Regions from separate parts of the Kitasatospora sp. NPDC101155 genome, predicted to be linked through region 1. Evidence: riboswitches for the same ligand, from Rfam matches in the RefSeq annotation. Region 1 holds a riboswitch; the other holds the start of a gene.
What was found. Region 1 has a riboswitch for cyclic di-AMP ahead of ACIRYZ_RS02630 (transglycosylase family protein). Riboswitches for the same ligand answer to the same signal wherever they lie in the genome.
Positions count from the first base shown of each region.

Region 2: another riboswitch for cyclic di-AMP. It lies ahead of ACIRYZ_RS27630 (CAP domain-containing protein); the one in region 1 lies ahead of ACIRYZ_RS02630 (transglycosylase family protein).

Region 1 is NZ_JBIWPN010000002.1:14,259-25,027, forward strand. It holds gene ACIRYZ_RS02620 (DUF397 domain-containing protein) at 1-136, opposite strand, end outside; gene ACIRYZ_RS02625 (hypothetical protein) at 694-1,644, shown strand; cyclic di-AMP (ydaO/yuaA leader) riboswitch at 2,151-2,352, shown strand; gene ACIRYZ_RS02630 (transglycosylase family protein) at 2,339-3,592, shown strand; gene ACIRYZ_RS02635 (hypothetical protein) at 3,839-4,039, shown strand; gene ACIRYZ_RS02640 (LacI family DNA-binding transcriptional regulator) at 4,136-5,155, opposite strand; gene ACIRYZ_RS02645 (glycoside hydrolase family 13 protein) at 5,181-6,878, opposite strand; gene ACIRYZ_RS02650 (sugar ABC transporter permease) at 6,969-7,874, opposite strand; gene ACIRYZ_RS02655 (carbohydrate ABC transporter permease) at 7,914-8,915, opposite strand; gene ACIRYZ_RS02660 (extracellular solute-binding protein) at 8,994-10,274, opposite strand; gene ACIRYZ_RS02665 (GNAT family N-acetyltransferase) at 10,585-10,769, shown strand, end outside.
Region 2 is NZ_JBIWPN010000021.1:51,688-62,456, forward strand. It holds gene ACIRYZ_RS27595 (ALF repeat-containing protein) at 85-1,425, shown strand; gene ACIRYZ_RS27600 (hypothetical protein) at 1,502-1,717, opposite strand; gene ACIRYZ_RS27605 (peptidylprolyl isomerase) at 1,824-2,345, shown strand; gene ACIRYZ_RS27610 (hypothetical protein) at 2,373-2,819, shown strand; gene ACIRYZ_RS27615 (cupin domain-containing protein) at 2,998-3,330, opposite strand; gene ACIRYZ_RS27620 (helix-turn-helix domain-containing protein) at 3,403-4,383, shown strand; gene ACIRYZ_RS27625 (RNA-binding protein) at 4,734-5,849, shown strand; cyclic di-AMP (ydaO/yuaA leader) riboswitch at 6,030-6,198, shown strand; gene ACIRYZ_RS27630 (CAP domain-containing protein) at 6,201-7,157, shown strand; partial or broken gene ACIRYZ_RS27635 (DUF6192 family protein) at 7,389-7,562, opposite strand; gene ACIRYZ_RS27640 (hypothetical protein) at 7,683-8,519, shown strand; gene ACIRYZ_RS27645 (hypothetical protein) at 9,112-10,011, shown strand; gene ACIRYZ_RS27650 (hypothetical protein) at 10,071-10,769, shown strand, end outside.

The DNA of each region.
Region 1 (10,769 bases):
GCAGGGCCGCGAACTCGACGCAGTTGCCCTGGGAGTTGCTGTGCCGGCTCTTCTGCCAGACCACCCCCTCGAGGTCGGCGGCGGCCATCCCGTTGTAGGTGTGGTTCGAGCTGTGCGTGTCCTGCGAGTCGTGCATAGAAGTCTCCCGAAGAGCTCCGGAGTTGTCGTCCAGCGCGGCGCCCCGGCACCGTCGAACGAACGGACCGGCCCCGTACCGGTCCGGCACAACGCCTCACTTGACGCGATGATAGCCGCAGTGCACGTGCATCAGCACGGGACATTGCAGGTGCACGAGGCCTTTTATCGGCGGTCTCGAACTCTTCGCGGACCCTTCTCCTGACGGTACGTAAACGGACATAGCCGACTGAATCGACGAGCATTCGATAACCGGCCGTGAGCGGCCCCCCGCTGAATGTTGATCTTCGAATGCCGGGAGTCGCACCGCCGTGACCCTCCGTCAGGTCGCCCTTCGACTGTGAGACATCTCACGTGCCACAGGTGCAACGCGGCGCCCCACGGGACACGTCAGGGCAACTGCGGGCGTCCACCCGAGGGTTGGGCGAGGAATGTCCGGATTGTAGGCAAACCGCCCGGACCGCGACGGCGGAGACACGACCTTCGCACCGCGACCACCCGAAACCCGTACGGCAGCCGACTGCAGGCCTGACGGGCCGATGTCCTACGATCTCCGACATGAGCACCGCAGCCATCCCGGGCGCGCCACTGCCCGTCCGTACTCCAGGCTCCCGTGCGCGGGGGCGCCACCGCCGTCCCGAGCGCCCCGAGATCCGCACCGGCTCGCCGGCCCTGGTGCTCGCCGTACCCGCGACCGCCGGGCCCGAGTCCCGCTCGGTCGTCGAGGAACTGCTCTCGATCGTCCGCAGCGAGCACGCCGGCGTCCGGGCCGCGGTCGGCTACCTCCCGACCGACGGCGCCGAGAGCGAGAGCGAGGACGACCGCACCGTCGCCGAGCTGCTGGCCGAGGCCGCCGAGGCCGGCCTGGCGGCGCCCGTCGTGGTGCCGCTGGTACCCGGGCCGCACGACTTCCTGACCGGGCTTCACGCCCTCGCCGCCGAGTACGGCGCGACCGTCACCGACACATTGGGCCCGCACCCGCTGCTGGCCGAGGCCGTGCACGTGCGGCTGTCCGAGGCCGGGCTGGCCCGGGCCGACCGAGCCCGGCTGTTCGCCATCGCGACCGCCGCGGACGGCGTGGTCCTGACCACCGTCGGCGGCGCGGACGCGGCCGCCGCGGCCGGCATCACCGGCGTGCTGCTGGCCGCCCGACTGGCCGTTCCGGTCGTCGCCGCGGCGCTCGACGTCCCCGGCTCGGTGGCCGACGCCGTCAACCACCTCAAGGAGACCGGCTCCCAGCGCCCGGCGCTGGCCCCGCTGGTGATCGGGCCCGAGGCGGACTCGGAGCTGCTCGCCACGGCCGCCGAGGAGACCGGCTGCCCGTCGGCCGCGCCGCTGGGCGCCTACCCGACCGTCGGCCAGCTGATCGCCTCCACCTACCTGGCCGCACTGCCGACGCCGACGCCGGAGGAGCTGGCCCAGGCCGAGGCGGAGGCCGCGGCCGCCGCCGGGGCCGAGGAGGGCTCCCGCGGCGCCCACGCGGCCGCCCAGGGGCCCGTGGAGGCCTAGCCGGACGCCCGCAACCGCCTTTAGCACCCTCCCGCGTACCGAAGGGCCCGGAACGATCGCGTTCCGGGCCCTTCGGCTTGCCGTCGGCCTGCCCCGCGGCTCGCCCTTTTCCGCCACTCCTCCGCCCGCCCCCGCCTTCGGCTCGCCCGCAGCTTGTCCGAGCAGGGGAATTACGGGAGGTATGAGCGATATCAGAAGATAGAGCATAATGTCCGTTTTGTCGCTTTTTGGAGGAAATGCCGGGCCGGATTCCGGCGCTCGATTCACGGCCACTCCCCTATTACGATCGGCGCGCCACCACACGCTTCCACGCTCCGTCACTTCACTTCTGAAGCGGAGACAATTGCGGGAATCCACAGCGACATTGCCGAAAAACGATCATTTACGATCATGATTCGTGTCCGATTTGGCAGCTTCCGCTAAACCGTGATGCGCATCACAGATATTTGCAGTTTGAACTTAAGTCTGCTTAACGTGCTCCTCGTTCGTGACCACACGAACCCAGTTCATCCGCAACGCCGAGTCCTGCCGTCGGATGTCCTGGCAGCGCGAAAACGCATCACGGCAGGAGCGGGGGAACCACAGGTAAGTCGCCCCGGGCCGTTCCTCGGAACGGTCCAGGGCTAGGGGTGAAGCCGCGCCCACAGCGCGGCCGGGCAACTCCAGCCCGAATCCGACAGCTCACCTCGCAGGCGTGGGAGAGGACCGCGTCTTCATGCTGCCCACCAACGGCACCCGCCTGTCCGGCCGTACCCGTCGCGTGATCGCCGCCCTCGGCGTCGCGGGCGTCGGTCTCACCGTCCCGTGCCTCACCACCGGCACCGCCAACGCCGCCCCCGTCGCCACCTGGGACAAGGTCGCCCAGTGCGAGAGCAGCGGCAACTGGAGCATCAACACCGGCAACGGCTTCTACGGCGGCCTGCAGTTCACCTCCAGCACCTGGGCCGCCTTCGGCGGTACCGCGTACGCCCCGCAGGCCAACCAGGCCACCAAGGACCAGCAGATCGCCATCGCCGAGAAGGTCCTCGCCTCGCAGGGCCCCGGCGCCTGGCCCGTCTGCTCGGTCCAGGCCGGCCTCACCAAGGGCGGCGCTCCGGCCGCCGTCGACACCTCCGCCGGCACGGCCGCCAAGCCTGCCGCCAAGCCCGCGCAGAACCAGGCCCCGGCCCCGGCCCCGGCCGCGAAGCCCGCCACGCCGGCCGCGCCCGCCCAGCAGCAGGCGCAGTCGTCCACCGACTACACCGTCGTCGAGGGCGACTGGCTGTCCTCGATCGCCGCGAAGAACAACGTCCAGGGCGGCTGGCAGCACCTGTACGACCTCAACCGCGCCACCCTGACCGAGGGCCCGAACACCATCTACCCGGGCCAGCACCTGACCTTCGGTGACGGCGTCAAGGCCCAGGCCGACAAGTCCTCCTCGTCCACCTCCGGCTCGGACTTCGGCTGGTTCAACCGCTCCCAGAAGGCCGGCCAGGCCGCGAACGGCGGTGTCGTGAACGCCAAGCCGACCGCCCTGACCCAGGCCTCGAAGCCGGCCGCCAAGCCGGCTGCCAAGCCGGCTGCCAAGCCGGCCGCCCAGGCCGCCACCGGCAGCATGGCCGCCGCGGTGTCCTTCGCCGAGTCCAAGGTCGGCCAGGCCTACGTCTACGGCGGCACCGGCAACGGCGGCTGGGACTGCTCGGGCCTGACCCAGGCCGCGCTGCGCGCCGCGGGCATCAACATCCCGCGCGTCGCCGCCGACCAGGCCGCCGCCAGCACCCACGTCTCGCTGGACAGCCTGCAGCCGGGCGACCTGCTGTTCTGGTCGAACAACGGCCAGAACTCCGGCGTGTATCACGTCGCGATCTACATCGGCGGCGGCAAGTACGTCGAGGCCGCCAACCCGAGTTCGGGCGTGCGCGAGCAGACCATCGCCAACTGGGCCCCGGACTTCGCCGGCCGGGTCTGAGCAACGGCCCACGGGCCACGGGCGCACGGGCCACGGGCCCACAGCTGACGGACAACAGAGAACAGCTGACAGGTAGCAGATTTCAGATAACAGATTTCAACATCTGTCAGCCGTCGTCCGAACGCTGACCACCCGCCACCCCCGGGGAGAGTCTGGTCGCTCCTCCCCGGGGGTTCCGGCGTATTCGCATGGTGAAACCCCGGCCCGACGGGCATGCTGCTGCTCTGCACCCGAGGAGGAATCACCATGGCCCAGGTCACCGTCACCCTCGACGCGAACCTCGCGATAGACGCGATGCTGCTCTCCGGCACCAAGAGCCCGCAGGACGCGGTCGAACTGATCCTGCGCGACTACCTGGCCCGCGGCCGCCGCACCGAGACCCGGACCGGCGACGCGGCCGACGGCCACCGGCTCACCGCCGACCGCCCGGCCACCCAGGAGGGCTGACCGGACAGCACGGTCGAGCAGACGCACGCCGACGGGCCCCGGAGAGCAACCGCCCTCCGGGGCCCGTCGGTCGAGCACCGCCATCCGGTACCGGGGTCAGCGCGCGCAGGCCCCTGTGGACCCCCGCATCACCAGCTCCGGCTGGAACATGAACTCCCCGCGCTGGGCGGCGTTCCCGCCGACCTCCTCCAGCAGCGCGTCCACCGCCGCCGTGGCCATCGCCTCGACCGGCTGGCGGATCGTGGTCAACGGCGGCTCGGTGAAGGCGATCAGCGGCGAGTCGTCGAAGCCGACCACCGACACGTCCTGCGGCACCGACAGCCCGCGCTGCCGCACCGCCCGGATCGCCCCGAGCGCCATCATGTCGCTCCCGCAGACGATCGCCGTGCAGCCCTTGTCGAGCAGCGCACCGGCTGCCGCGTGCCCGCCCTCCACGCTGAACAGCGTGTGGTGGACGAGTTCCTCCGCCTCCTCCTGGCTGCGCCCGAGCACCTCGCGCATCGCGGCCGTGAAGCCCTCGATCTTGCGCAGCACCGGCACGTACCGCCGCTGCCCGACCGCGAGCCCGATCCGCTCGTGCCCGAGTTCGGCCAGGTGCTGGACGGCCATCCACATCGCGGCCCGGTCGTCCGGCGAGATGAACGGCGCGTCGATCCGCTCGCTGTAGCCGTTGATCAGCACGAACGGCACCCCGCGCCCGGCCAGCCGGGCGTAGCGGTCGTGGTCGGCGGTGCTGTCGGCGTGCAGCCCGGAGACGAAGACGATGCCCGCCACGCCCCGGTCGACGAGCATCTCGACCAGTTCGTCCTCGGTGGACCCGCCCGGCGTCTGGGTGCACAGCACCGGCGTGTAGCCGTGCCGGCTGAGCACCTGCTCGATCACCTGCGCCAGCGCGGGGAAGATCGGGTTGCTCAGCTCCGGCGTGATCAGCCCGATCAGCCCGGCGCTGCGCTGGCGCAGCCGGGTCGGCCGCTCGTAGCCGAGCACGTCGAGCGCCGCCAGCACGGTCTGCCGGGTCGCGGCGGAGACGTTCGCCTTGCCGTTGAGCACGCGGGAGACGGTGGCTTCGCTGACCCCCGCCTGCGCCGCGATGTCTGAGAGTCGCGCCGTAGTCACGGGCCCAGAGCCTATTGCACCCACGTCAGACCGCCCACCAGCCGGTGCTGTCCGGAGCGAGCACCGTCTCGCCGCCGTCCACCACGAGTTCGGTCGAGGCGAGCAGCAGTCGACCGGGCGCTGCTATCCGCACGGGCTCGCCGGTGGTGTTCACGGTGCAGACGAAGGAGCCGCGGCGGAAGGCCAGGGCACCCTCGGGGGCGTCCAGCCACTCGACCTCGGTACCGGCGCCCAGGTCGGGCTGCGCACGGCGGACGGCCAGCGCGCTGCGGTACAGCTCCAGGGTGGAGGTCGGGTCGCCGGTCTGCGCCTCGACGCTGAGTGCGGCCCACTCGGCGGGCTGCGGCAGCCAGGACGGCCCGCCCGCCACCGGACCGAAGCCGTACGGGGCCTCGGTGCCGGACCACGGGATCGGGACGCGGCAGCCGTCGCGGTAGCCGTCCTGGCCGGCCTGGCGGAAGAAGGACGGGTCCTGGCGGACCTCGTCCGGCAGGTCGGTGACGTCCGGCAGGCCGAGTTCCTCGCCCTGGTAGACGTAGGCGGAGCCGGGCAGCGCGAGCATCAGCAGGGTGGCGGCGCGGGCCCTGCGCAGACCCAGCGAACGGTCGCCGGGGGTGCGGATCTGGGTGCCGAGGCCCGGCTCGTTGGCGAAGCGGGTGGCGTGCCGGGTGACGTCGTGGTTGGACAGCACCCAGGTGGTGGGGGCGTCGACCGGGCGCATCGAGTCGAGCGACAGGTCGATCACCTCGCGCAGCGCGGTGGCGTCCCAATCGGTGCCCAGGTACTGGAAGTTGAAGGCCTGGTGCAGCTCGTCGGGGCGGACGTAGTTGGCGGTGCGCTGGACGGTCGGGGTCCAGGCCTCGGCGACACCGATCCGCTGGCCCGGGTACTCGTCGAGGATCTTGCGCCAGCTGCGGTAGATCTCGTGCACGCCGTCCTGGTCGAAGAACGGCATGACGTCGTTGCCGAGCAGCTTGAGCTGGTCGGCGCCGCCGAGGTCGGGCAGGCCGGGGGCCTTGACCAGGCCGTGGGCGACGTCGATGCGGAAGCCGTCCACGCCCATGTCGAGCCAGAACCGCAGGATCGAGCGGAACTCGTCGGCGACGGCCGGGTTCTCCCAGTTGAAGTCGGGCTGCTCGGGGGCGAACAGGTGCAGGTACCAGTCGCCGGGGGTGCCGTCCGGGTTCTCGGTGCGGGTCCAGGCCGGGCCGCCGAAGATGGACTCCCAGTCGTTGGGCGGCAGTTCGCCGTTCTCGCCCTTGCCGGGGCGGAAGTGGTAGCGGTCGCGCAGCGGGGACGCGGGGCCCTCGCGCAGGGCGCGCTGGAACCACTCGTGCTGGTCCGAGGAGTGGTTGGGCACGAGGTCGACGATGATCCGCAGGCCCAGCCCGTGGGCGTCCCGGATCAGGGCGTCGGCGTCCAGCAGGGTGCCGAACATCGGGTCCACCGCGCGGTAGTCGGCGACGTCGTAGCCCGCGTCCGCCTGCGGCGAGGCGTAGAACGGGGAGAGCCAGACGGCGTCCACGCCGAGGTCGCGCAGGTACGGCAGGCGGCTGCGGATGCCCGGCAGGTCGCCCATGCCGTCGCCGTTGGAGTCGGCGAAGCTGCGCGGGTACACCTGGTAGATGACCGCGTCCCGCCACCAGCCTCTGGACGCGCTGACGTTCGCCTCGTGAGCGGTGTCGGCGGCAGGCCGGGAGGTGTCGGCCAGGTTCTGGGTCATGGACGGTATCCCTTGGGGACTAGAGGAGCGGGGAGCGCTGTGTCTTCGAGGAGCGCAAGGCCTCGCGAAGTGCCGGGACTTCGTGGAGCGTTACGACTTGGAGGCACCGGCGGTCAGGCCGGTGACCAGGTGACGCTGCACCAGGTAGAAGAAGGCCGCGGACGGGATCGCGATCAGCACCGCGGTGGCGGCCATCAGGTTCCACTGGGCGTCGTGCTCGCTGACGAAGCTCTGCAGGCCGACGGCCAGCGTGTACTTGTCGGAGCTGAGCATGAAGGTGGAGGCGAACGGCACCTCGGCCCAGTAGGTGAGGAAGGAGTAGAAGGCCGCGACCGCCAGGCCCGGGCGGGCGAGCGGCAGCACCAGCCGCCAGAAGGTGCCGAAGGGGCTGAGCCCGTCGACCCGGCCGGCCTCGTCGATCTCCACCGGGATGGTGTCGAAGTAGCCCTTCAGCAGCCAGGCGCAGTACGGCACGGTGGTGGTCGAGTAGACCAGGATCAGCCCGGCGTAGCTGTCCAGCAGGCCGAGCGCGGAGAGCATGGTGTACATCGGCACGATCAGCACCGCGATCGGGAACATCTGGGTGACCAGCAGCGACCACATCAGCGGCTTGTGCCCGGGGAACTTCATCCGGGACACGGCGTACCCGGCGGTGGCGGCGAGCATGACGCCGAACACGGTGGTGATACCGGCGACCAGCAGGGAGTTGCCGAACCAGGTGAAGAAGTCGGTGTCGCCCAGCACCTGCTGGTAGTTCGACAGCGTGAGCTTGCCGAAGATGTCGCCGGGGTGGAGGTAGTCGTTCTTGTCCGGCCCGAGCGAGACGAACAGGATCCACGCGACCGGGAACAGCGCGATCAGTCCGGCCAGGATCAGGACGCCGTGGGACAGCGCCTTGGCCAGCGGGCTGCTCTCGCCGCGCGGCCGGAACTTCGCCGGCCGGGCGGTCGGGGCCGCGGTCGCCGCGGCGGCGGGGCGTTCGGTGGTGGTGCTCATCGGGTTACCTGCCTTCGTGGGTCAACTGGGTCCGGGGCCTCAGCCGTTGGCCTGCTCGTTGCGGGCGAGCCAGCGCCGGTAGAAGGCAGTGAAGACGATCAGGATGGACAGCAGGATCACGCCGTAGGCAGCGGACCCGGCGTAGTCCCGGGGGATCTGGCCGAAGCCGAGTCGGTAGGCCCAGGTGACCAGCAGCTGGGCGTCGGGGGCGCCGGAGCCGAAGAGCAGGTAGATGACGTTGAACTGGTTGAAGGTCCAGATCACGCCGAGCAGCACGACGGTGGAGGAGACGGTCCGCAGCCCGGGCATGGTGACGTAACGGAACTGCTGCCAGCGGGTGGCGCCGTCCATCTCGGCGGCCTCGTACAGCTCGGCCGGGATCGACTGCAGGCCGCCGAGCAGCGAGATCATCATGAACGGCACGCCGGCCCAGGTGTTCACCAGGATCGCGGCCGCCTTCTGCGCCCACGGGTCGGTGAGCCAGCCGGGCTCGGGCAGGTGGAGGGCGGAGAGCGCGGTGTTGACGACGCCGCCGTCGGAGAGCATCAGGCGCCAGGAGAAGACGGTGACGAAGGTCGGCACCGCCCAGGGCAGGATGAGCAGCATCCGGTAGACGGCGCGCCCGCGCAGCTTCTTGTTGAGCAGCAGGGCGAGGCCGAGGCCGAGGGTGTAGTGCAGGAAGACGCAGACGGCCGTCCAGGCGATGGTCCAGACGAAGTGCGACCAGAAGCGGTCGTACGAGCCGGGGCCCCACAGGATGTCGGCGTAGTTGTGGAAGCCGACGAAGTTGTAGCTGGCCGGGATCTCGTTGACGCCGATCTTGCGGGCGACGTTGAGGCTGTTGGCGTCGGTGAGGGTGAGCCAGATGCCTTGGACGAGCGGGTAGAGCACCAGCACGCCGAGCACCAGCACGACCGGGGCGATCATCGCGTAGGCGTACCAGTGCTTGGCGTAGGAGCGCTTGAGGCGTTCCAGCAGACCCGGACGCTGATCGCGCTCCCGGTTGCCCTTGCCGGTGGCGCCCTGCACGGCGACTGACATCGTTTGCACCTTCTCGGGGGATTCTCGGGGGAGCCGACGGCCCGGCCTGCCGTACGGTCGGCAGGCCGGGCGCGGGGACTACTTGGCGAAGCCCGGCAGGAGCTTGGCGTAGTCGGTGGCGACGGTGTTCAGCGCGTCCTGGGTGCTGGTGCCCTGGAGGGACTTGCCCAGGTTCTCGCCGAGCGAGGCGAACAGCGAGCTGTACTCGGGCAGTTCGGGGCGCGGCTTGGCGCTGCTCAGGATGCCCTGGAAGCCGGCGATGCCCGGGTCGGCCTTGACGTCGGCGGTGAAGGCGTCGGAGCGGGTCGGCAGGGTGGAGTTCTTCTGCGCGATGAAGGCCTGGCTCTCGGCCGAGGTCATGAAGGCGGCGAACTTCTCGGCGGCGGCCTTGTGGGCCTTGTCCGCACCGGCGTAGACGGAGATGTTGTGGCCGCCGGTGGGGGCGCCGGCCTTGCCGCTGGAGCCGGCCGGGACGGCGGCGATGCCGAGGTTGTTCTTGTCGGCGAAGGCGGAGCCCTTGTAGATGTTGGTGATCTCCCAGGGGCCCTGGATGATCGCCGCGACCTTGCCGCTGTTGAAGGCGTCCATCATGTGCGCGTAGGCGTCGGTGGTGACGTCGGCCTTGGCCATGCCGGGCGCGGTGAACATCGACTTGTAGGTCTCGACGGCCTTGACGGCCTCCGGCGAGGTGACGGTGATCTTCTTGCCGGCGGCGTCGACGGTGTCGGTGCCCTCGCCGAACAGGAACGGCATCGCGTAGTAGCCGTCCGCGGCCTTCAGCCAGAAGCCGTCCACGCCGGCCTTGTCCTTGACGGCGGCGGCGTCGGCCTTGAGCTCGTCCCAGGTCTTCGGCGCCGCGGTGATGCCGGCCTTGGTGAACAGCTCCTTGTTGTAGAGCAGGCCCAGGGTGTCGGTCACCAGCGGCACGCCGTACAGCTTGCCGTCGTACTTGGCCTGCTGGATCAGGCTGGGCTGGAAGGTGGAGGTGTCGCCGGCGGCCGGGGTGCCGTCCAGCGGCTCCAGGAAGCCGGCCTTGGCGAAGGCGGCGGTCCAGCCGACCTCGGAGCGGAACACGTCCGGCGCGCCCTTGGCCCCCATGGCGGTCTGCAGCTTGTTCTGCGCCTGGTCGAACGGCACGTTGACGAAGTTGACCTTGATGTTCGGGTTGGCGGCCTCGAACTTCTTGGCCAGCTCCTGGTAGTTCGGAGCCTCGTTGGTGGCGTTGGAGGTGTCCCAGTACGTGATGGTGACGGGGCCGTCGGCCTTGCCGTCCGAACCGGAGCCGCCACTGCTGCCACAGGCAGCCATCGAGACCGCGAGGGCCACAACGAGGGCAGAGGCCGCGATGCCACGCCGCATGAGAACTCCTTGGGAGGGTGGGGGTGCCCGAGATGTACGGAGACAGGCGCATAATGGCTGCCTCGTGCCGACCGCACCTTTGCTGCCGACGGGCTCGGGAAGGAAGTTAACAGCGGCGCAAGAGGGACGGAAAGTCCTTGCAGCAAGTTTCTGCAAGAAACGCCGATCGTTACATCCACGTGTCCTGGACGTGGCCGCACGGTAGTCGACAGCGCGAAGCAATGTCAGAGTTCGTCCGTTTCACCCCGCTACGTCCTGGCCGCCGGAACCACCGTGCGTGGCCGAAGGGCGCTTGCAGCAGACTGGACGCATGCGCATCAGAGCCGTCACCGAGGACGAACTGCCACTGCTGAGCGAGCTGGAACGCGCCGCCGGAGCCCCCTTCGCCGCGATCGGGATGCCGGAGGTCGCCGAGGACGAACCCCCGGCCCCGGAGGAGCTGGCGCACTACCTGGAACACGGCGTCGCCCTGGTCGCGCAGGCCCCCGACGGGAC
Region 2 (10,769 bases), on a different contig from region 1:
AATACTTGGTATGGCAAAAGCAAAAGAGGATCTATGCTGTGGGGCGTTCACGATCCCTTCACATGAAGAAGCAGGTTCCGCTGCATGAAGCTGCCCCGGGTGTCCGCTGTCGTCGCGGCCGCCGTCCTGGCCCCCGCCGTGCTGTTCCCCTCGACGGCCTCGGCCGCCGACGCCCCTCAGCCGGCCGGCGTCTCCGGTCCTGACACCGCATCGGGTTCCGCGCCGGACGCCGCCCCCACCGAGGGTACCGACGGCCAGGAGCAGCGCGACCGCGCCGAGATCCAGCGGATCCTGGCCGACAAGGAGACCGGGCCCGGGGTGCGCGAGGCGGCCGAGAAGGCCCTCAAGGGCGGTGCGGCCGAGCTGCGGCACTTCCTGGAGGTCGATCTGGCTAAGCAGCGCGGTGACGACACCCGGGTGAAGGTGTCCCAGATCATGGCCTCCGGCGGCCCGGCCGTGCGCGAGGCGGCCGGCAAGGCGCTGGACGGCGGCGACGCGGCCATCGCGCAGTTCCTCAAGGAGGGCTGGCCCGCCGCCCAGGCCGAGGACCAGGACCGCGCCGAGATCCAGCGGATCCTCGCGGACAAGGAGACCGGGCCCGGGGTGCGCGAGGCGGCCGAGAAGGCCCTCAAGGGCGGTGCGGCCGAGCTGCGGCACTTCCTGGAGACCGAGCTGCCCCAGCAGCGCGCCATCGACAACCAGGTGAAGGTCGCCCAGCTCATCGCCTCCGGCGGCCGCGCCGTGCGCGAGGGGGCCATCAAGGCGATGAACGGCAGCGACGCGGACATCACCAAGTTCCTCAAGGAGGGCTGGCCCGCCGCCCAGGCCGAGGACGACCGCGTCGCGGTGCTGGTCGTCCTGGCCGACAAGAACATCAGCCGGGCCACCGCCGAGGCCGCCCAGAAGGCGCTCAACGGCACCCCGGCCGACGTGGCCCACTTCCTGCAGGTCGAGCTGCCCAAGCTGCGCTCCGACGACAACCGGGTGAAGGTCTCCCAGATCATGGCCTCCGGCGGCCCGGCCGTGCGCGAGGCGGCGGGCAAGGCGATGGACGGCAGCGACGCCGACATCCTGGCCTTCCTCAACGAGGGCTGGGCCAAGGCCCGCGCCCTGGACGAGGCCGCCGCGAACAAGCCCGCCGACAAGCCCGCCGACAAGCCCGCCGGGCAGCAGGACCAGGGCGCCCAGCAGCCGCAGACCGTCCAGCCGGCCGCCCTGACCGAGACCACCACCACCGGCACCACCGGCTCCGGCGCCGCCGCCACGGGTACGGGCGCGGACGCCGAGGCCACCGCCACCCGCACCGGCACGCTCGCCGCCACCGGCACCGACGGGCTCGGCTGGGAGGCCGGCGGCGCCGCCGCGGCCCTCGCCGCCGGGGCCGCGCTGGTCGCGATCTCCCGCCGCCGCTCCGCCGAGAGCTGACACCCCCGTACCTCCCCGGCCGTCGCCGCCGTCACGGCGACGGCCGGGGATACGCGTGTCTCAGCCGCCGGGCCGCTCAGTCCCCGGCGCCGCCGTCCCCGCCGCTCACACTCCTGCGCCGCCTGCGCTGACTGCGCTCAAGGCGCCGCAGCACCTCGCCCGCGCCGAGCGTGACGGCCGCGACCGCGCGCACCCAGCGCGGCCCGCCGCGCTCGGCCCACACCACGCACCCGCACCCGGCGAGCGTCAGCACCAGCAGCGCCACCAGTGCCGCACCGACCACCACGGTCACCCCTTTTCCTCTTCCGGCCCACCCGGTTCGGCCCCGAACCCCCTACTGTGCCAGGATGCCGACCCGAAAGCCCTGATGATCGACTGAACGACCCGAGGAGTCACCCGTGGCCACTGCCCGGTTCGCCACCCTGCACACCACGGCCGGCCCGATCCGGCTGGAACTGTTCCCGTTCCACGCGCCGAAGACGGTCCGCAACTTCGTCGAACTCGCCGAGGGCACCCGGGAGTACACCGACCCGCGCACCGGCGAGCCGGGCAGCGGCCCGTACTACGACGGCACCCTGTTCCACCGGGTGATCGCGGGCTTCATGATCCAGGGCGGCGACCCGACCGGCACCGGCACCGGCGGCCCGGGCTACGCCTTCGCGGACGAGTTCCACCCGGAGCTGTTCTTCACCAAGCCCTACCTGCTGGCGATGGCCAACTCCGGCCCGGGCACCAACGGTTCGCAGTTCTTCATCACGGTGGGCACCCCCACCCACCTCAACCGCCGCCACACCATCTTCGGCCAGGTCGCCGACGCCGCCTCCAAGGCCGTCGTCGACGCGATCGCCACCACGCCCACCGAGGACGACCGCCCGGTCGCGGACGTCGTCGTCACCTCGGTCGAGATCACCTACTCCTGACGGACTGAGCGACCGGTCGGAGCAGCGATGGACGGCCCCGAGCCGATGACGGCCTTCCCGCCCCGCCCCGTGCGCGGCGTGCGGGCCCGCTACGTGTTCCAGGCGGGCTGCCCGAGCGACGTCGCCGACGCCACGGTGGACTTCGAGCCGTGGGAGGAGGGCCTGCACCTGGAGGCCGCCGCCGGCGCCACCGTGCACGGCGACCCGACGCCGGAGGACCTCGCCCGCTACCACGCCGCGCTGGCCGAGGGCGTCCACCTGGAACTGGCCGAGCAACTGCCAGGCATCCCCGTGGCGTTGGCGCTGGTGGTGTACCACACCGTCGTGCACGCCGTGGACACCAGCGAGCACTCCTACCGCAAGGCCGGGCGCCTCGCCGTGCGCGAGGTGCTCGCGCACCTGGGACTGCCGGTGGATGGGCAGACACCGAGCCGCCGCCCGGCCAAGCGCGGGCGGCGGCAGAACGGGAGCTGACGGCTCGGAGGCGCGACGCACCACGGTGCGCCGCGCCGCCACCCGCCTCCGCGCCGCCACCCGCTTCCCGGCGGGCGTCCAGGACGCCCGCCGGGTCCGGTCCACGCCGGAACGCACGCGAGCGGCGCCGCAGGGCGATCCGTTCAAGGCCGAACCCGTCCCGGCCCCCGGTGGTCCGTCAGGCGGAGCCCAGGGTGATGCCGAGCATCCGCGCGCCGGTCTCGGTGCGCGGCCGGTGGCTGCTGCCCGGCGCGAACACCACGTAGCTGCCCGCCGGGTGCCGCTCGTCCCCCTCGATCACCTCGCCGCTGAGCACGTAGTAGCGCTCCTCGGTGTGGTGCACGTCCACCTCCGGCCACTGGCTGCCCGGCGCGAAGTCGATCAGCCAGCCGCGCGCGTACCCGGTGGCCGTCAGCCGCCGCCGCACGATCCCCGGCCCCACCTCGACCGGCTCCACGTCCTCGGCCAGCAGCGTCGTCTTCAGCCCGTCGTTCCCGTCGTTCTCGCTCATGCCCCCCACTGTGGCCGCCGCCGCCCCCACCGTCCCAGAGTCCCAAAAGACATCCTCAGGTACATTCCTGCCATGGACGCCCCCGCCGCGAACCCGGCCCGCCACCGCGTGGTGGCCCTGCTCGGCACACCCCAGGCACCCTTCGAACTCGCCTGCGCCGCCGAGGCCTTCGGCACCGAACGCGCCGGGCTGCCCTCCCACTACGACTTCACCTTGTGCACCCGGACCCCCGGCCCGGTGCCGACCACCCTCGGCGTCCCGCTGCTGGTCCACGCGGGCCTGGAGGCGCTGGAGCGGGCCGACACCGTGGTCGTCCCCGGCTGGCAGCCGCCCGGCTCCCCGGTGCCGCCCGCCGTCCTGGACGCGCTGCGCGCCGCCCACGCCCGCGGCGCCCGGATCGTGTCCATCTGCAGCGGCGCCTTCGTCCTGGCCCAGGCCGGACTGCTGGACGGGCGCCGCGCCACCACCCACTGGGCCCGCACCGCCCAACTCGCCGCCGAGTACCCGGCCCTGACGGTCGACCGGGACGTGCTGTACGTCGACCACGGCGACGTCGCCACCAGCGCCGGCTCCGGCGCGGGCATCGACCTGTGCCTGCACCTGCTGCGCCGCGACCACGGCGCGGCCTACGCCGCCCAGGTCGCCCGGCACATGGTGCTGCCCCCGCACCGCGAAGGCAGCCAGCTGCAGTACGCCGCCGTCCCGGTGCCCGCCCGGGCGGACGAGTCGCTGGCCCCGCTGCTGGAGTGGGCCGAGGAACACCTGGGGGAGCGGCTGGCCGTGGAGGACCTCGCCGCCCGCGCCGGGCTCTCCGGGCGCACCCTGGCCCGGCGCTTCGCCGAGCAGCTGGGCACCAGCCCCGGCCAGTGGCTGCTGGCCCGGCGCATCGACGCCACCCGGGCGCTGCTGGAGCAGACCGACCTGCCGGTGGAGGCCGTCGCCGTGCGGGTCGGCCTGGCCTCCGCCGTCAACCTGCGCCGCCGCTTCCGCGCCGCCCTCGGCACCACCCCCGGCGCCTACCGCCGTACCTTCGGCAGCGCCCGCGCCGACTGAGTACCAGGTGCTCGGCGGGCTCGGAGACGTGACCGCCGAGGAGGGCGAGGTCGGTGAGCAGGGTGTCGGCGCAGTCGTGGGCGCCGGCCCGGGCGAGGGCGGACCCGGGTGTACTGCCCAGCCGGCTCGGGGGCGTCACACTTCCTCGCTGATCCTTCGAGTGCCAGGACAGCCGGCGTCATGTTCAAAGGGGCGGTGGCACTGGTGCCGGGTGAAGAGCGGCTGCAGTGGACCCCGGACCTGTTCGTGAGTCAGATCCCGCTCGAAGGCCTCGCGGTCGCCGGGCAGGCTGCCGTACGTGCTGGGGTACGGGTGCTGCGCGGGCCGACTGCGGGGATACCGTGAGCCCGGTGGAGTACGTGTACCGAGTGACCAAGTACGACCCTGCCGACCGCGACGAGCGAGGCCACTACGTCGGTACCGAGGACAGCGAGAGCGACCACGGTCCGGTCGAAGCCGCGTACCTGCGCGCCGTCGAGGACTTCGCGTGCGAGAGCGGGGTGACCCGGCTGGCCGTCCGGGAGCCGCACGCCCCGTCCCCGTACCACGACGGCGAGGAGATCCCGCTCTCGGTCGCCGTGGAGGTGGTGCGCGGGATGCTGCGCGGGGACGGGTTCTACTGCCGGCTGGAGGCGGCCGGCCGGTTCGAGGTCCACATCGGGTGGGACCTGTACATGTACCTGGGCAGCCGGGTGCCGTGCCCCCGGGCGGTGGAACGGACTCGGGCGCTCGGCCTCTTCCCCGAACCACTGAGCGCCTCCCCGTACGAGCCCGAGGAACGCTCCGACGAACAGCGTCCGGCCGACGAGACCTTCTGGGCCCGGCTGCGCCACCTGCTGCTCGAACAGTCGCTGCTCCTGGAGGAGGGCTACCTCCACAACGCCACCCGATGGCACCGGTTGACACCCGACACGCTCGAAACGGTACGGGCCGGCCTCGCGCCGCGGGCCATGCTCTCCGTCTGGCCCGACCTGAGCACCGATGTCGCCGCAGTGCTGGCCGACCTCCCCCAGGACGGCCCGGCCGAGCTGGTCTGGGAGGACGCGCAGGGCCGGATCAGCAGCATGGGCACCGAGGAGCCGGAGCCCGCTGACCTGGCCGAGCTGGCCGCCGGGGCCCGGGCCGCAGCCCTGCTCTCCTGCTGTACGGACGACCGCAAGCCGCTGCTCACGGCCGTACTGCCCGACCCCGACGGCGTGTTGCGCGCCCGCTGGCGGACCGACCCCACACCGGGCGACCAGGCGTGGGCACTTCTGCGAGGGCTCGCGGTCGGGGAGATCCGCTCGGGGGCGGAGCTCGCCGGGATCGAGGTGGAGACCGAGGGCGTGGTCGCCGAGGTGGGGGAGGAGGTGCGAGTCGAGATCGTGGGGGTGGATCTGGTGCGGCAGCGGGTCTCGGGAGTACTCCGGGCGGGGGGCGGCGGCCGTCGCGCCCGGCATCGACAGCCGGGAGAGTTGTCCGATTAGGGTGATTATGCTGCGCTTTGTCAGCTAATTTGGCATTCCATCAGATCTTCGCCGAATGTCCATGTGATGTGCATGATACGAACTTGTGTCTTCCGGGCCGATCTGCCTAGCGTGCAACCTGTTCGCACCTGCGGACCCTGCCGCCGGGACGCCGAGTCCTGTCCACCGGTCGGCCGGACGTCGAGCAGTGCACCGGGCAGGAGCGGGGGAACCAGGTAGTTCGCCGCGCCCTGCTCGGTCCGTTCGCGGACGAGACGGGTGCGGCTAGGGGTGAAGCCGCTGCGTGCGGCCGGGCTACCTCACGGCCCGAACCCGACAGCTCACCTCGCAGGCGTCGCAGAGGGACGCCCCATGCTGACTTCAGGTATCGGCCGGCATCGCCGTGCGCGCCGGAGACACACCCCGCGTCTGGCCGCCACCGCCGGGATCGCCGGCGCCGGCCTCATGCTGCCGCTGCTGAGCGCGAGCGGAGCCTCCGCCGTGCCCGGCTCCCACACGTACGCGAGCCACGCCGGGTGGCAGGAGCACCACCAGCACCGGAACCAGAGCGACTCCGACGGTCAGCACCGCCACCAGGCCGACCCGCAGGCCGCAGGGCCCTCCGCTCCGGCCCCGGCCGAAGCCTCGCTCCCCTCGCCGTCGCCGTCCGTCCCGGCCTCCCGCGCCCCGGAATCCGCGACCGCGCGTTCCGGTGGCGAGTCCCAGGGCTCCCACTCGGCGCGGCCCTCCGCTCCGGCCCCGACCCCGGCGTCCCACACGTCCGCGCCGTCGTCCCCGTCCGCGCCGTCGTCCCCGTCTGCGTCGTCGTCCCCGTCCGCCCCGGCCACGCACGCCCCCGCCCCCGCGGCCACGCCCACCGCCCCGGCCGCGCAGACCGGTTCGAGCTCGGACGCCGTGCAGCAGGTCCTCAAACTGATCAACCAGGCGCGGGCCGCCCAGGGTCTGCCCGCCTACACCATCACGTCGGGGCTGACCAGCAGCGCCGGGGCCCACGACCAGACGATGGCCGGCGGCTGCGGCATGTCCCACCAGTGCCCGGGCGAGGCCGAGTTGGGGGCGCGGGAGACGGCCGCAGGCGTCCAGTGGAACGCCGCCGGGGAGAACATAGGCTACGGCAACGGGGTTTCCACCTCGGCCCAGGACATCGCCGCCATGGCGGTCAGCCTGACCCAGGACATGCTGAACGAGACGCCGCCGAACGACGGCCACCGCAAGAACATCCTCAGCAGCGAGTTCACCCACATCGGCATCGCCGTCCACCGGGATGCCAGTGGAACCGTCTGGCTCACCCAGGACTTCTCCAACTGACCCGTCCGTCAAGGACGTAGGGCGAGGCCCCTGACCACGAACCCCGATCCACCGGGCCCTACGCCGTACCGCCCCGCAGCGGTGCCACCGGGCCGGGGCGCAGCGGGATCGCCCCGGCCCGGTGGACGCGGGCGGTCGGCCCGGCGGGGCGGGCCTCGAAGAGGACCCTGCGGACGGTGTCGGCGTGCCGTTCGGCGGTCGCCGACCGCGCTCGGAGGCGCGGGGCATCGCCTACTCACCCCGGAGCGGGCGGGACGGCTCGCCGCCCATGTCGACCTTCCCGGTGTCGACCGCGGTCTCGATCCAGTCGAGGGTCGCTCGCACCCGCGCGTAGTTCTCCCGAATCACCGCCTGCTCGGCGTCGCCGAGCAGGCGGTCGCGCAGGCCCGGGACCACCCGGCCGGCGACGCCGCCCACACCCACTTCCCGGCCGCCGCCCCCGCACGGCCCGGACGCCACAAGTTGATCAAGATGTGATCGTTCGTGGGCTGGATGTGTCAGTCATGATCACTATGGTGCGTCGGTATGCGAAACAACGACCCGGGCGCAGGCCAGGGCAAGTCCGATGACGAGCAGTGGGACGATTTCGTCAAGTCCGTGGCCATGGAGGAGGAGGCGCACCGTCGGGCCAGTGAGCCGCCGCCCAAGCGGGTCTGGCCGCGCAACGCCGCCCTGGCCGTCGGCGCCGCCGCGCTGACCGTCCTCGGCATCGAGGTCACGCAGCCCTCCGGCGACACCACCGCCCCGGCCGCCCAGACCTCCGCGCCGGTCACCGCGGCCCCCGCCGCCGCCGAGTCCACCGGGGCCGCCCCGACCGGCCGGACCGCCTCGAACGCCCCGGCAGCCGCAGGCCGCCCCCAGATCCCGCTGGACCAGGTCTTCCCCGCCGAGGTGAAGGCGGCCGACGGCACCGTCTACACCAAGGTCGGCTCCGCGACCCTGGCCTCGTGCACTGAGCCCGACTCGGTCGGCCCCCGGCTGATCGCCCTGATCAAGGCGAGCAAGGGCTGCCTGGGCGAACAGATCGCCCTCTACAAGGACCCCCAGAACAACCAGTTCAACCTGGCCCTGTTCACCATGGAGGACCCGGTGGACACCGTCCACCTGGTCACCCAACTCTCCATGGAGTTCGAGGATTTCGAGGTCGGGGCCCAGGCCCCGCCGCCCGCCTCCGGGCTGCCCGTCCTGCCCGCCGACAGCGGCATGGTCCAGGCCTTCAGCGGCGCCGGCCGCGCGATGCTGGCCACCCTCGGCCAGTGGTCCGACGGCCGCGGCACCGACCGCCAGCAGCTCGTCGACCGCCTGACCCCGCTGCAGACGGCCGTCGGCAAGACGGTCTTCGCCTACGAGTCCCAGCGCTGAGACCAGGCCGCCGCGCCGGTCGCGGCGGGCCGTCAGCCCGTCGCGACCGGCAGCAGGCCGCGCTCGCCGTCGACCCGGGTGAGCATCTCCATGCCCCGGTCGAACCGCTCCTGCCGCAGACCGGTCTTGTTCGCGGGAACACCCATGGCGCCTGTCCTCTCCTCGTACCCGGTCCCGACCGTCCGGCCGGTGACCACGGCAGGAACCGTAGGACTTGGAGTGCGCTCGAACTCAAGCCGACCGGACGACACGTCGTCAGGGGCGCGGCGTCCGCCCGGGCGGGACCGGCGCTGCGCCCCGACCTCCTGTCATCCGGTCACCGGGGCGCCGTGGCCCGGGCGGTGAACCGGTTCGGCCGCGAAGACCCACCGGCCTTTTCCCGGCGCACCGGTCGGCCGGTTGCGTTTGGATTACGGCGTGTCCGATTTGTGGATCTTGGGCGGGAGTGCGGTGGTTGATTTTGTTGGCACCGCTGTCATCGAACTCTCATAATGCCTGCTGAGCCACGTGATGGACGGTCCGGAGAGCCGCGGGGGAGCGGAATCCGAGAGTGGTCCGCGTGCGAAATCCACTTTTCCCTTGGGGGAGTCCTTTGTCCGCGCCCGAAAACGAGAGCGCTTTCACCGATCCGCCGCCGAAGCCGGTCGCGGAGCCGGAGCCCGCCGTCGTGCCGGAGCCCGCCGTGGAGCCGGTGCCCGAGGCCGTCGCGGGTCCCGTACCCGGCCCTGCCCCGCGCCGTCTGCCCCGCGCCGTCGGCGTCGCGCTGGCCACCGCCGGGCTGCTCGCCGTCACGGCGGCCAGCGCCGCGGTGACCGTCGCGGTCGGCAAACCGGACAGCCGCCCGGCCGTCGCGGCGCCCGCCCCGCGCGCCACCGCTTCGGCGAACGCGAACGCAAGCGCGAGTGCGAGCGCGACGCCCTCCGCGACCCCGGTCCCGGTGCCGACCGCCGTCCCGACCGAGCCCAAGCCCACCAGCACCGTCAAGGGCACGGTCAACGGCTCCAAGCACGAGGGCGACCTGCGGTACTTCCTGCTCCCGATCCCCGACGGCGGCGAGTCGTACGGGCCCGTGGACGGGATGGCGCTGACCCACGACGACGTCTCCGAGATGTTCGGCAAGCCGGACGACATCGACACCCTCCTCGGCGACATGGGCTACAAGGACGGTGCCACCCGCACCTACCGGACGGCCGACGGCAAGGCCGAAGTGACGGTCACCCTGCTGCACCTGGGCTCCGCCGACATCGCGAGCAGGTTCGTCAAGTTCTACAACATCAAGTCGCAGGAGCCGATCGACATCGACGGCGACCCGAACGCCCACGGCTTCCGGAAGAAGCCCAAGAACGAGGCGTTCACCGGCTCGATGACCGGCATCGGCAGCCAGGGCGACGTCCAGTACACCATCGACGTCGAGGTGAAGGGCACGCCGGACAAGGCGCTGCTGAGCGACGTGATGAAGCGCCAGCGCGAGTGGCTCGCCTCCGGCGGCTGAGCCCGCGCCCGCGCCCGCCCTCCGACGCCACCCCTTCCGCCTCCTCTGGAGCCATTTCCGTGACCACCGAACCCACGCCGCCGCCCGCGCCGGCCGCCGACCCGGCCGTGCCGGCTGCCCCGCCCGCGCCGCCCGTCCCGCCGCAGCCCCAAAGCCCGCCCACCGAAGGCGAGTTGACTGGCAGCCCCGACCTCCCGACGGCCGCGCCCGAGCCCGAGGCCGCGCCGCGTGCCCTGCGCCGCCCCCGCCCGGTGCTGCTGTCCACCTGCGCCCTGGTGCTGGGCGCCCTGGCCGGCGGCGGCGTCGGCTACGCGATCCAGGCCCAGCGCCCGCCCACGCCGCTGCCCAAGCTGCAGGTCGCCCGCCCGTCCTACCCGGCCCAGGTGGTCGACCCGGCCGCCTTCGCCGCCGAGCAGCCCGCGCCGCCGGCCATCGACGGCGACCTGCGCAAGCTGCTGATCAGTGCCCCGGCCGGCAGCGGCCCCTGGAGCGACCTGCCGGACAAGCCGAGCTGGGTGTCGGTCGGCGACCTCGCCGAGTTCAGCGACAAGCCGGAGCTCGCCTTCAAGAACCTGAACTCCACCGGCTTCCGGCGCGCGGTCGGGGTGAACTGGAAGAAGGACGACATCAGGTACCGCGTCCTGCTCACCCAGTACACGCCCGACCACTCCAGCGAAGCGAGGACCCGCCACGGGGAGCCCTTCGCCGACGACGCCAACGGCGGTTACACGGTGGACGACGTGCCCGAGCGCTGGTCC